2 regions of the Sagittula sp. NFXS13 genome follow, and region 1 is predicted to be linked to the other one. Evidence: riboswitches for the same ligand, from Rfam matches in the RefSeq annotation. Region 1 holds a riboswitch; the other holds the start of a gene.
The links. A riboswitch is a leader RNA that binds a small molecule or an ion and turns the genes downstream of it on or off. The one in region 1 is predicted to bind cobalamin.

Region 1 (5,146 bases):
CGCAGCGTCGAGACGGGGAGGGTCGAGACACGATCCAGCCGCTCATCGGCGCGTCCATCCGCCGGCAGCACGGCGACTGCGATGCCCTTCTCTTTCGCAAGACGCAGCACCTGTTGGACGCCGTACTCCCAGTAGGGCAATCCGCCGATCAGACGGATCAGGACACCCTTGGCCCCGGCAAGAGTATTGTCCACGTAAGTGTCGACCGACAGCGGATGCCGCAGGGCAGACAGGTTGGCAAGCCGCAGGCTGGGCAGCCGTCCCTCAGGACCGCCGCCGCGTCGCCATCCGGCGGCAAATGCCCCGAGATCACTGTCTGAAAAGGACAGCACCACCAGATCCGCAGGGCTTTGGCCCATATCGGTCGGTGTGGCGGTCTCTTCCAGACCGTGACTTTCGCGGAAAACGACGTGCATGAGAGTGCGCTACTGAGCGAGTTGTGGAGCAGGGATCAGGGCCGCGCCAATGACCTGCGCGTCGATGTTGTCATGTTCGGCAATCACGACAAGCCTGCCCTGTCGCGGCTCATCCTTTCGCCAGGCGCGATCAAACTGGTGCCGCACGCGACCGCCTACAGCCTGCACCAGAAGGCGCATCGGCTTGCCCGCCACGGAGGCGTATCCCTTCACCCGCAGGATGTTGTGATCCCGCGCAAGTCCTTCGATGGCGTTCACAAGCTGCGCCGGGTCCGCCAGTTCGGGGATGTCCACAACGATCGACTCGAAATCGTCATGCTCGTGGTCGTCATGGTCGTCGTGATGAGACGGGCGCGCAGCAATGTCATCCTCTGCCGCAGCACCAAGACCAAGGATCACGCGCGGGTCCACGGCGCCTTCGGCGACCTCGACCACTGGCAGCGCGCGCGGCGCGTCCTGCGCGATCCGGGCCATTGCCTTTGCCACACCATCAGGCCCGGCAAGGTCGGGCTTGGTCAACAAGATGATGTCCGCGCAGGCGATCTGATCCGCGAAAACTTCCGACAGAGGGGTGTCGTGATCGAGGCTGTCATCTGCCAGGCGCTGCGCGTCGACCGCTGCAACATTCGGAGCAAATCGCCCGGCGGCCACTGCCTCTGCATCGGCGAGCGCGATTACCCCGTCCACAGTGATACGCGACCGGATGTCTGGCCAGTCAAAGGCCTTCAGCAGCGGTTTCGGCAGGGCGAGGCCGGATGTCTCGATGAGAATATGATCGGGACGCGGCTCCAGTGCCATCAGTGCCTCGATCGTGGGGATGAAGTCATCCGCGACGGTGCAGCAAATGCAACCGTTTGCCAGCTCCATGATGTTTTCCGCCGGACAGTCGGGCAGGGCGCAGCCCTTGAGGATCTCGCCATCCACACCCACATCGCCGAATTCGTTGACAACGACAGCCAGCCGGCGCCCGCCGGGGTTTTGCAGCAGGTGGGAAATCAGGGTCGTTTTGCCAGACCCCAGAAATCCCGTGATCACGGTGACAGGCAGCTTTGAAAGTTCGGTCATGTCAGGCGTCCTCGGGCATGGAAACAGGGGGGATACGGGCGATGCAGTTGCGTTTGAAATGTTCCGGGCGTTGCCGCCACGGGATGATGCCTTCAGCGCTTTCGTGATATTGCGCGGCACCGTCGAGGATCATGTCCGGATGCACCTCTGGATCGACGCGGCCAAAAACATAGGTCCAGCGGGCATCACCTCCGCGCAGCGCGATGGTGCAGCCATGGTCACAGTTCTGAAGGCATTCGACAGGCGTGACGGTCAGGCCCTCGGGACAGGGGCGGCTGGCGATCTCGTCAAACAACATCTGTCCGGGGCGTCGCGCGTCGGCAGGTAGGTCCTGTCCGCATCGACATTTGATGCAGACCAGAAGCTCTGCGCGCGGCTGAACTGAGCCAGCTGTGGTCATATCCTCGGTCCCATTTTGTATGGGACGCGGGTCAGATGGCGGAAGGGTCCTGTTGCCAGGGCGCACTCCGTCACCGGAACACCCCGTCCGGTTACACTCGGTTTGCGTTGGCAGGTCTCCCGGCTTGCGGATATCGGGCCTCAGGCCCGGCGGCGGTCCTGCCTTCCCGGCTTTCGCCAGTGGCTTTGGACAACCTTTCCGGTCACGGTCGCGGGGGCGGCTGTGCTTAACCCTCCAGAGTAGAGGGCCGCACATTCCCTTTTCACCTGTTCTCACAGGCACCAACACACGTGCAATTGGTTCGAAACTGATGCGCTTGTCAATCGGGGTGTCGGAGATTTTTTCGTTGATCCTGCAACCTGTCGACGCGATCGGTGGTGTCAGTCAGTCCAATGTTCCTGCATGATGAGGTCGTCCAGATGCAGGCGCTGACGCCATCCGCGTGCGGCCAGTTCAGGCTGATCGAACAGCTTGTCAACATAACCCAGACAGAGATACGCCACCAGCTCGACATGTTCCGGGATACCCAGAATCTGCTTCAGCACCTCGTGGTCAAAGATGCTGACCCAACCCATTCCAATGCCTTCCGCACGGGCGGCGAGCCACATGTTTTGAACGGCGCAAACCGTTGAATATACGTCCATTTCAGGGTTGTTCGTGCGCCCCAGTATCACCTTGCCGCCGCGCGTCCGGTCGCAGGTCACGGCAATGTTCAAAGGGGCCTTGCAGATGCCTTCGAGTTTCAACGCCCGATAGGCGTCGCGACGTTCATCGGGGAACATCTCGGCTGCCTCGTCATTGGCCTCGGCAAAGAGTTTTTGCACCTTTTCGCGTTGCGCCATCTCGCGGATCAGAATGAAATTCCAAGGCTGCATGAAGCCCACCGAGGGTGCCGCATGTGCCGCCTCCAGCACGCGCCGCAAAGCGGCCTCGTCCAACGGATCTGAGCGGAATTCGTTCCGCACATCCCGTCGCGCGTTTATTATGTCGTACAGCGCGGCACGCTCGTCAGGGTTGAATTCACGCGCCGTTTCTGGCGCCGGAGATTTGGGCATATGAGCCTCCGCAAAAGAAAATCGCAATGTGATGGGCTTTGCCATGATGGTCGCCCGAGGCCACGCTTAGGTATCGAACTCCCGCATGCAGTCATATCTGCGGTATGGCCAATCCGAAGGCCGCATGTGCAAATCGAGCGTGTCGTTGCGGTTTTTGTAGTCAGGCGGTGGCACTTTGGGTGGAAAGTGGCGGCGAATTCGTCATGGACTGACAGAAAGCGCGACGCCTGGCGAGGGAATTTGAACAGTCACGCGGTCTTTCCTCGCCGCTGGTGCGCCTGTAAAACGTATCGATAAGCTGCAAAATGCTCTTAAGCTCCCCTCAGACAGCCTGCCTGTGGCACGACGCCGCTCCGGTCGCAGCGGCGGGCCCCCGACCCCAACCGATAGGAATAGTCGCCCGACTCATGGTCGCCTTTTTGGACCATCGGGACGGCGCTTCCGAGCTTTTTCAAGGCCAATCCGCTTCTCACGGCGATCCATATCATAGATCGCGATGGTCACCAGCTCGTCGCTCTGCAAACGTTTGAGCAATTGCGACACCTGCTTCTCGTCGAGCTGCACTATCTCCGTAATCACCGTTTACAGAACGGCGGGCTGGCCTGTGCGGAAAGGTTCTGTTCCTAAAGCCGGCACTGATGGCGAGCACGGAAAAGGCTGGCTATGTCAGATGGAAGGGCGAGAGAACCACGTCGATGCTTGTCTGCCAGTTCCTAAAGATCTGCCAGAATCGATATCAGGGGCTGTCCATCGGGATCACGACTTCTGCACCCGATATACCGAGGCTTTCACCCATTGCTGAAGCCGTCTTTCCTCCGGCCTTGAATACGCATTCTAATCCTAACGATGACAGTATCCTACTAGACCTTCTAGTAGGAGCATTTCATCCGAATAAGCAGTTGGCCGAATTTGGGTCGAGGCTGTTGAAACGGCGCGATCTAAGTATTTCGACACACCGCGCAGCCAGACACCGAAGGCACACTTGAGACCTGCCGATCAGCTTTTGACACCTGTTTGGTTACGTTGATATGTCCGGCGTGCAGCTCGGGCGGGGCCGGTTTTACACGGCGCCCGCACAGGCTGGTGACCGGCTACTTGCGGCAAATGGGCTTGCTGCCGCCGTCAGTCAAACGGAGTTTCTGGCCGGACGCGCAATGATCCAGCAGATCAAGGGTGTCAGAAACCTGCCGCGCGCTTCAGGGCGCACACCTGTCTTGACCAACGTCGAGCCCGGTCTATTCGGCAGCCAAGAGCGTCGGGAAGCGCGCCCTGAGAGAGTGCACCAAATCGGTACGTTCCCAGCTAAAGCCGGTGTTTGTGGGGGTGCGTCCAAAGTGCCCGTAGGCGGCCGTGTCCCGGTAGATCGGTTGCCGCAACCCCAGATGTGAAGCAATACCCCTCGGCGTAAGGTGCATCAATTCACGCAGGGCTTTGGCGATCGCCGCTTCGGACACGAGGCCAGTGCCAAATGTCTCGCAATAAAGCGCCACGGGCGCCGCCACGCCAATGGCGTAGGCAAGCTGGATTTGACAGCGTTCGGCAAGCCCCGCTGCAACGACGTTTTTTGCCAGGTAGCGTGCTGCATAGGCGGCCGACCGATCCACTTTGGTCGGATCTTTGCCGGAGAACGCACCGCCTCCGTGCGGAGCCGCGCCGCCATATGTGTCCACGATAATCTTGCGTCCAGTAAGGCCGGTGTCGCCATCCGGCCCCCCAACCACGAAACGTCCCGTAGGGTTGATCAGCACGCGCGCTTTTTCCAGATCCCAGTCTTCGGGCAGGGCGGCGACGATATAGCGGCGCACGATCTCTTCGACGGCCGACTGCGACACGCCCTCACCGTGCTGGGTAGAGACGACCACAGTATCAACGCCGACTGCCCGGCCATTTTCATATCGGCAGGTGACTTGGGACTTCGCATCAGGCCCGAGTTCGGGAAGCAGACCGGCCTTTCGATCGCGCGACAGGGTTTCAAGGATCTTGTGCGCGTACAGAATCGGCGCCGGCATCAGCTCTGGTGTTTCCGAACACGCGTAGCCAAACATGATGCCCTGATCGCCGGCCCCTTCCTCCTCACCTGTTTTAGCATCGACGCCCTGCGCAATGTCCGCCGATTGACTGTGGAGCCGGTTCACGATTTCCACCGTTTGCCAATGGAACCCCTCCTGTTCGTAGCCGATGTCCCGGATCACGCCTCGCACAATGGCGTC
Region 2 (5,146 bases), on a different contig from region 1:
GGCACGCTGGACGATTTCTTTGCCGCCGTGCCGGATGCGACCAACGTGGCGATGACCTGGCGGCTGTTTGGCCACAATGATGTGGTGACGCTGGAGGATCGCCCGGTGATCGACCAGTTCGACACCTGTGCCCCGAAATTCTGCCCCAAGCCGCACACCGTCTGGGGTTTCAAAACCATGTTCCGTAACATGGGCGCCTACGCCAAAATGTCCTGCCATCGTCCCAACAAGCTGACTGACGGGATGGAGGCGCAGGTGAAATGGGTGAACGGTTCGGGCAAGGACATGACCTCCGAGGCGATCCGGAACGGCTGGCGCTCGTCGAAGAAATCCATAGGGTATGACCTGATCCAGTTGAACCATTATGCGCTGCGCTCCGCCGAAAGCTATCTGGTGAAACGCCAGCGCGGCCGCGCCCTGCACGTGGACCGCAGCATCGGCATAAACTACTGGATTCGCATGGATTGGTCGGTGCACCGCGACGTGACGATCAAGCGCAACCTGCCCCGGCTGCGCGCAGAACTGGATCGGCTGATGGCGGACCCGGTGTTGAAGGACTGGCACCGCCGGGCCTTTGACTGGCATCGCGCCAAGGCAGATGAGCTTCACCGAATCCCGGAATTCGAAGAGCTGTACCAGCAGGCGCTGTCGTTGAAATTGACGGAAACGGAACGGGTGGCCTACGCGCTGTCCCTTGATCTGGAGAACTGACATGGAGGACGAAGAAGTCATCACGCCCAGCCCCTTCATCCGCTCCCGCGGGTTGAAGATACCGAAGCATCCGGAGCTGACCACCGGTCGCGTGCGGGCTGCGCTGAAGCAGGGCACTTACGAGCGCAAGGAGTGCGACGCCGTGATGCGCGTGGTGCGCGAAGGGGATACCGTGCTCGAACTGGGGGCGGGGATGGGCTACATGTCGACGCTTTTGTCGGTGAAGAAGAAGGTCAAGCGGGTCGTGTCCTACGAGGCGAACCCGTCTTTGATCGACTACATCCGCTCGGTTCATGCCGCCAACGGGGTGCAGGTCGCGGAGGTCCGCAACGCGCTGCTGACGCCGGAGGGCGGCGACCCCGTGCCGTTTTACATTCGCCAAAATTTCCTTGCGTCCTCGATGGACGGCACCATTGACACGGATCTGATCACCGGGACCGCCCAGATCGATCAGCACGCCATTGGCCCGGTTCTGGATGAGGTGAAACCGGATGTTCTGGTGTGCGACATCGAAGGCGCGGAGGCCGATGTGCTGCCCGCCGGGGATTGGACCGGCCTGCGTGTGGCGGTGATCGAGCTGCACCCGCAATGGATCGGTCAAAGCGGCGTGCAAGCGGTGTTTGACGCCATGCACAAGGCCGGCCTGAGCTATTTCCCGAAAGCCTCGGAACAGAAGGTCGTGACCTTCCGCAAGGGCTGGTGACGCCGCGCAGGGTCTGTCAGGTTCAGGCCCGAAACACGCCACAGGATTGCGATACATGAACATCACAGCCGTGCTTTTCGTCCGCAACGAAGCGGCCTTCTTGCTGGATTGGATGGCGCATCATCTGGCCTGTGGCGTGACACATGTGGTGGCCCTGTCCAACGCCTGTGACGATGGCACAGATGCGATGCTGGATCGGCTGGCCGAGCTGGGGCATGTGACCCACATCCGCAACGATGGCCCCTATGACAAGGGCGGCATCCAGTTCACCGGGCTGAAACTGGCAGACACATGCAGCGCGGTGCGGGAGGCTGACTGGTTGTTGTCGCTGGACATCGACGAATTCGTGAACGTCCACGTGGGCGACCGTACCCTGCCCGGCCTGATCGCTGCCCTGCCCGACGCGGACGCCATTACGCTCACGTGGCGGCTGTTCGGCAATGCGGGCGTGGTGCGGTTCGAGGACACTCCGATCCCTGAACAATTCACCCGCGCCGCGCCCGAGATCATGCATTGGCCGTGGCGCGCGGCGATGTTCAAGACGCTCTACCGCAACGATGGCACCTACCGAAAGCTCGGCGTGCATCGGCCGCGCAACCCCGATCCCGACCGGGTAGATCAGGGGCGGTGGGTGGATGGATGCGGCAACGCGCTGGATGCACAGTTCCGCACCCGCCGGATCTTTTCCAACTATGGGCGACCCATGTACGCCATGGCGCAACTGAACCACTACCCGCTCGGCGCGATGGAAAGCTACGTGCTCAAGGCCGACCGGGGCCGCGCGGTGCATGCGGATCAATCGCTTGGAATGGATTACTGGGTGGAGAGGAACTGGTGTGTCGCCGAAGACCGTTCCGTGCTTGATCTGCCGGGGGTGGCGGAGCATCGAGCAGGGTTTGCCGCTGATCCGGTGCTAGACCTGTTGCACACGCAGGCCGTCGCATGGCGCAAGGCGCGGTTCGAGGCGCTTTTGGCGCAGGAGCCCATGCGCGCGCTTTTTGCCCGGCTCCTGATGACGCCCCCGGCGCGCCCGGTTCCCCTGGACGCCGCGCGGTTTCTGGCCCGGCACGCCACGATGGCCCGGCAAAGCGACGACACGGACTGAGGGCGACCGCCGTATCGTCCTGCGCAGATCACGTGCACCAAATATCGGCCGCGCGGTGTTGCATTCGCGCCGCACTCCTTGCGTCCGCGCGCTCTACGACCAAGCGACAGCTTTCCCCGTGTGCGCGGCCCGGCTAGTCAGGCGCTGCTTCGGTCCGGACACTTTCCGGATAATAGGGAATGCGGTGCGGGCGATCTGGCCCAATGCCGTGACTGCCCCCGCAACTGTAAGTGGCGAGTGAAGCCGGATGAAACCACTGCGTCAGGCGTTGCCTGCGCGGGAAGGACCGGCCAAGCTGCGACCCACAAGTCAGGAGACCTGCCGAAGAGATCACCCAGCCAGACGCGGGGCGCGTCAGGAGCTACGGTCCCATTCCGTTGAGGTGACGTTTCGTCGGGCCCGTCGGATCTGTCTGTCGGGCACCAGATCTGACCCGTGGTCCCTGACCGGATCACCAAGACGGAGTGTCCGTGTATGACCCACGCACGCATCCTTTGCACCACCGCGCTTTGTGCGCTGGCCTCGACCGCACACGCGCAAGCCTATGACCTTGGCACGCTGGTTCTGTCGGGCAGCCTGTCGCCGGTTCCGGCAGAACAGACCGCCTCCACGGTGGAGATCATCGAAGAAGACGCGCTGTCCGTGGCTGCTGACACCCCGCTTTTGCAGACCCTGTCGCGCCAGCCCGGCCTGTCCTATTCGTCCAACGGCGGGCTTGGCACCACGACCAACCTGCGCGTGCGGGGGCTGGACGTGCGTTATACCGCCGTGCGCTTTGACGGCATCGACATGTCCGACCCGTCCAGTGCGCAGACGTCCTTCAACTTTGGGCGCCTGTCCGGCACGGCCGTGTCGCGGGTCGAGGTGCTCAAGGGCGCGCAATCGGCGCTTTATGGCTCCGAAGCGATTGGCGGCGTGATCAACCTTGAAAGCTGGAAGCCCACGCGTGACGGTGCCTCCGCCGAGGTCGCGCTTGAGGCCGGCAGCTACGAGACCTTCATCGGGTCTGCTTCCACCGGGTATAAATCCGCACGTGGCGAGATCGGCCTGACCTTTGGCCGCACCGCGACGGAGGGGTTCTCCACCCGTCCGGGCAACGATGAGGACGATGGGTTCTGGCAGGATGAGGTCGTGGCCTCGGCCCGCTACGACGTGACAGAGGCCGTCGAAGTGGGCTTCACCGCCTTCTGGCGCGACAGCGAGCTGGACATCGACCGCAGCAACACCAACCCCGATGGACAGAATTTCACCATCGAGCGCGGCGCGCGCGTGTTCGCCGAAGGCAACAACGGCGGCCCGCTGACGGCGCTGCTGGCCTTCAGCCGCTATTCCATCGAGCGCGATGACCCGACCGGCTTCACCACCTTTTTCGACGGTATGCGCGATGAGGCGGAGTTCAAGCTGGGCTACGACGCCGGTGGCGCGATCACCGCGGACTTTGGCCTGACCGGCACCGTGGAAACTGCGGAGACGTCAGGCTTCGATGAGGAAGACGAGGTGAACAGCGCGGCGTTCGGCGAAGTGCGCTGGCAGATGAACGATGCGGCAACGCTGTCGTTCGCCTTGCGTCACGATGACAATTCCGACTTTGGCGGGCAGACCACCGGACGTCTGGCCATGACCTACGGCATTGCCCCCGACCTGATCCTGCGCGCCGTCGCGGGCACAGGCTATCGCGCGCCCTCCCTGTTCGAGCGCTACAGCTCTTACGGCAACCCCGATCTCGACCCCGAGAACAGCCGCACCGCCGAGATCGGCATCGAAAAGCGCTACGGTCAGGACACCTTTGTGAAGGCGACCCTGTTCTACACCGAGATCGACGACCGCATTGACTATGACTTCGGGACCTCGACCTACAATCAGGTTTCCGGCACCACCGTATCCGAGGGGCTGGAACTGTCGGGGGCCTATGCGCTCAATGATGCTGTGACCTTTGCCGGGGCCTACACCTATACCAACGCCGAAACAGATGGCGTCGCGGCACAGCGTGTGCCGCGCTATGATCTGGTTCTGGGTGTGGAAGCAGATCTGTCCCCGCGCCTGCGTGGCAGTGCCGAGGTGCAGCGCCTGGCCGACATCGAGGCGTCGGAATTTGCCCCGACGGATCACAAGGTCGGTGATTACACGCTGGTCAATCTTGGGCTCAGCTACGACGTGATGGACGACAGCGAACTGTACATGCGGGTCGAAAACGCGCTGGACGAGGATTATGAAACCGCTGGCGGCTACAACACCTCCGGTCGGGCTGTCTATGTCGGTATCAAGACCTCCTTCTGAGCATTTTTCGTCGCGGGTCCGGGGGATGCTCCGGGCCTGCGCCGGTCCTTCTGTCATCGCGGCCACGGTCGCGGTGGCTTTGCCTGCCGTGTCGCAGGACATGCCGGAGCGCCCCGAAAGGGTCGTCTCCGTCAACCTGTGCACCGATCAGCTTGCCATGATGCTGGCGGCGGAAGGGCAATTGATTTCCGTCTCTGACGTGGCGCTGGACCCGCAGGTGTCCGCCATGACCGAAGAGGCGCAGAACTATCGCATCAACTACGCGCTGGCCGAAGACATCTATCTCATGCAGCCCGATCTGGTGATCGCGGGCAGCTATTCGGCGCAGGCGACCCTGGATATGCTGGAAC

Region 2: it holds a riboswitch for cobalamin, as region 1 does, so the genes downstream of both, J4E08_RS01665 (TonB-dependent receptor plug domain-containing protein) here and J4E08_RS13040 (DUF1636 family protein) in region 1, are expected to answer to the same signal.

The regions. Positions count from the first base shown of each region.
Region 1 covers NZ_JAGEMH010000005.1:177,505-182,650, forward strand. The annotation lists gene cobN (cobaltochelatase subunit CobN) at 1-416, opposite strand, end outside; gene cobW (cobalamin biosynthesis protein CobW) at 426-1,481, opposite strand; gene J4E08_RS13040 (DUF1636 family protein) at 1,483-1,881, opposite strand; cobalamin riboswitch at 1,974-2,182, opposite strand; gene bluB (5,6-dimethylbenzimidazole synthase) at 2,262-2,936, opposite strand; gene J4E08_RS13050 (hypothetical protein) at 3,342-3,500, opposite strand; gene metK (methionine adenosyltransferase) at 4,172-5,146, opposite strand, start outside.
Region 2 covers NZ_JAGEMH010000001.1:342,509-347,654, reverse strand. The annotation lists gene J4E08_RS01680 (glycosyltransferase family 2 protein) at 1-711, shown strand, start outside; gene J4E08_RS01675 (FkbM family methyltransferase) at 713-1,414, shown strand; gene J4E08_RS01670 (glycosyltransferase family 2 protein) at 1,470-2,519, shown strand; cobalamin riboswitch at 2,653-2,859, shown strand; gene J4E08_RS01665 (TonB-dependent receptor plug domain-containing protein) at 2,994-4,796, shown strand; gene J4E08_RS01660 (ABC transporter substrate-binding protein) at 4,822-5,146, shown strand, end outside.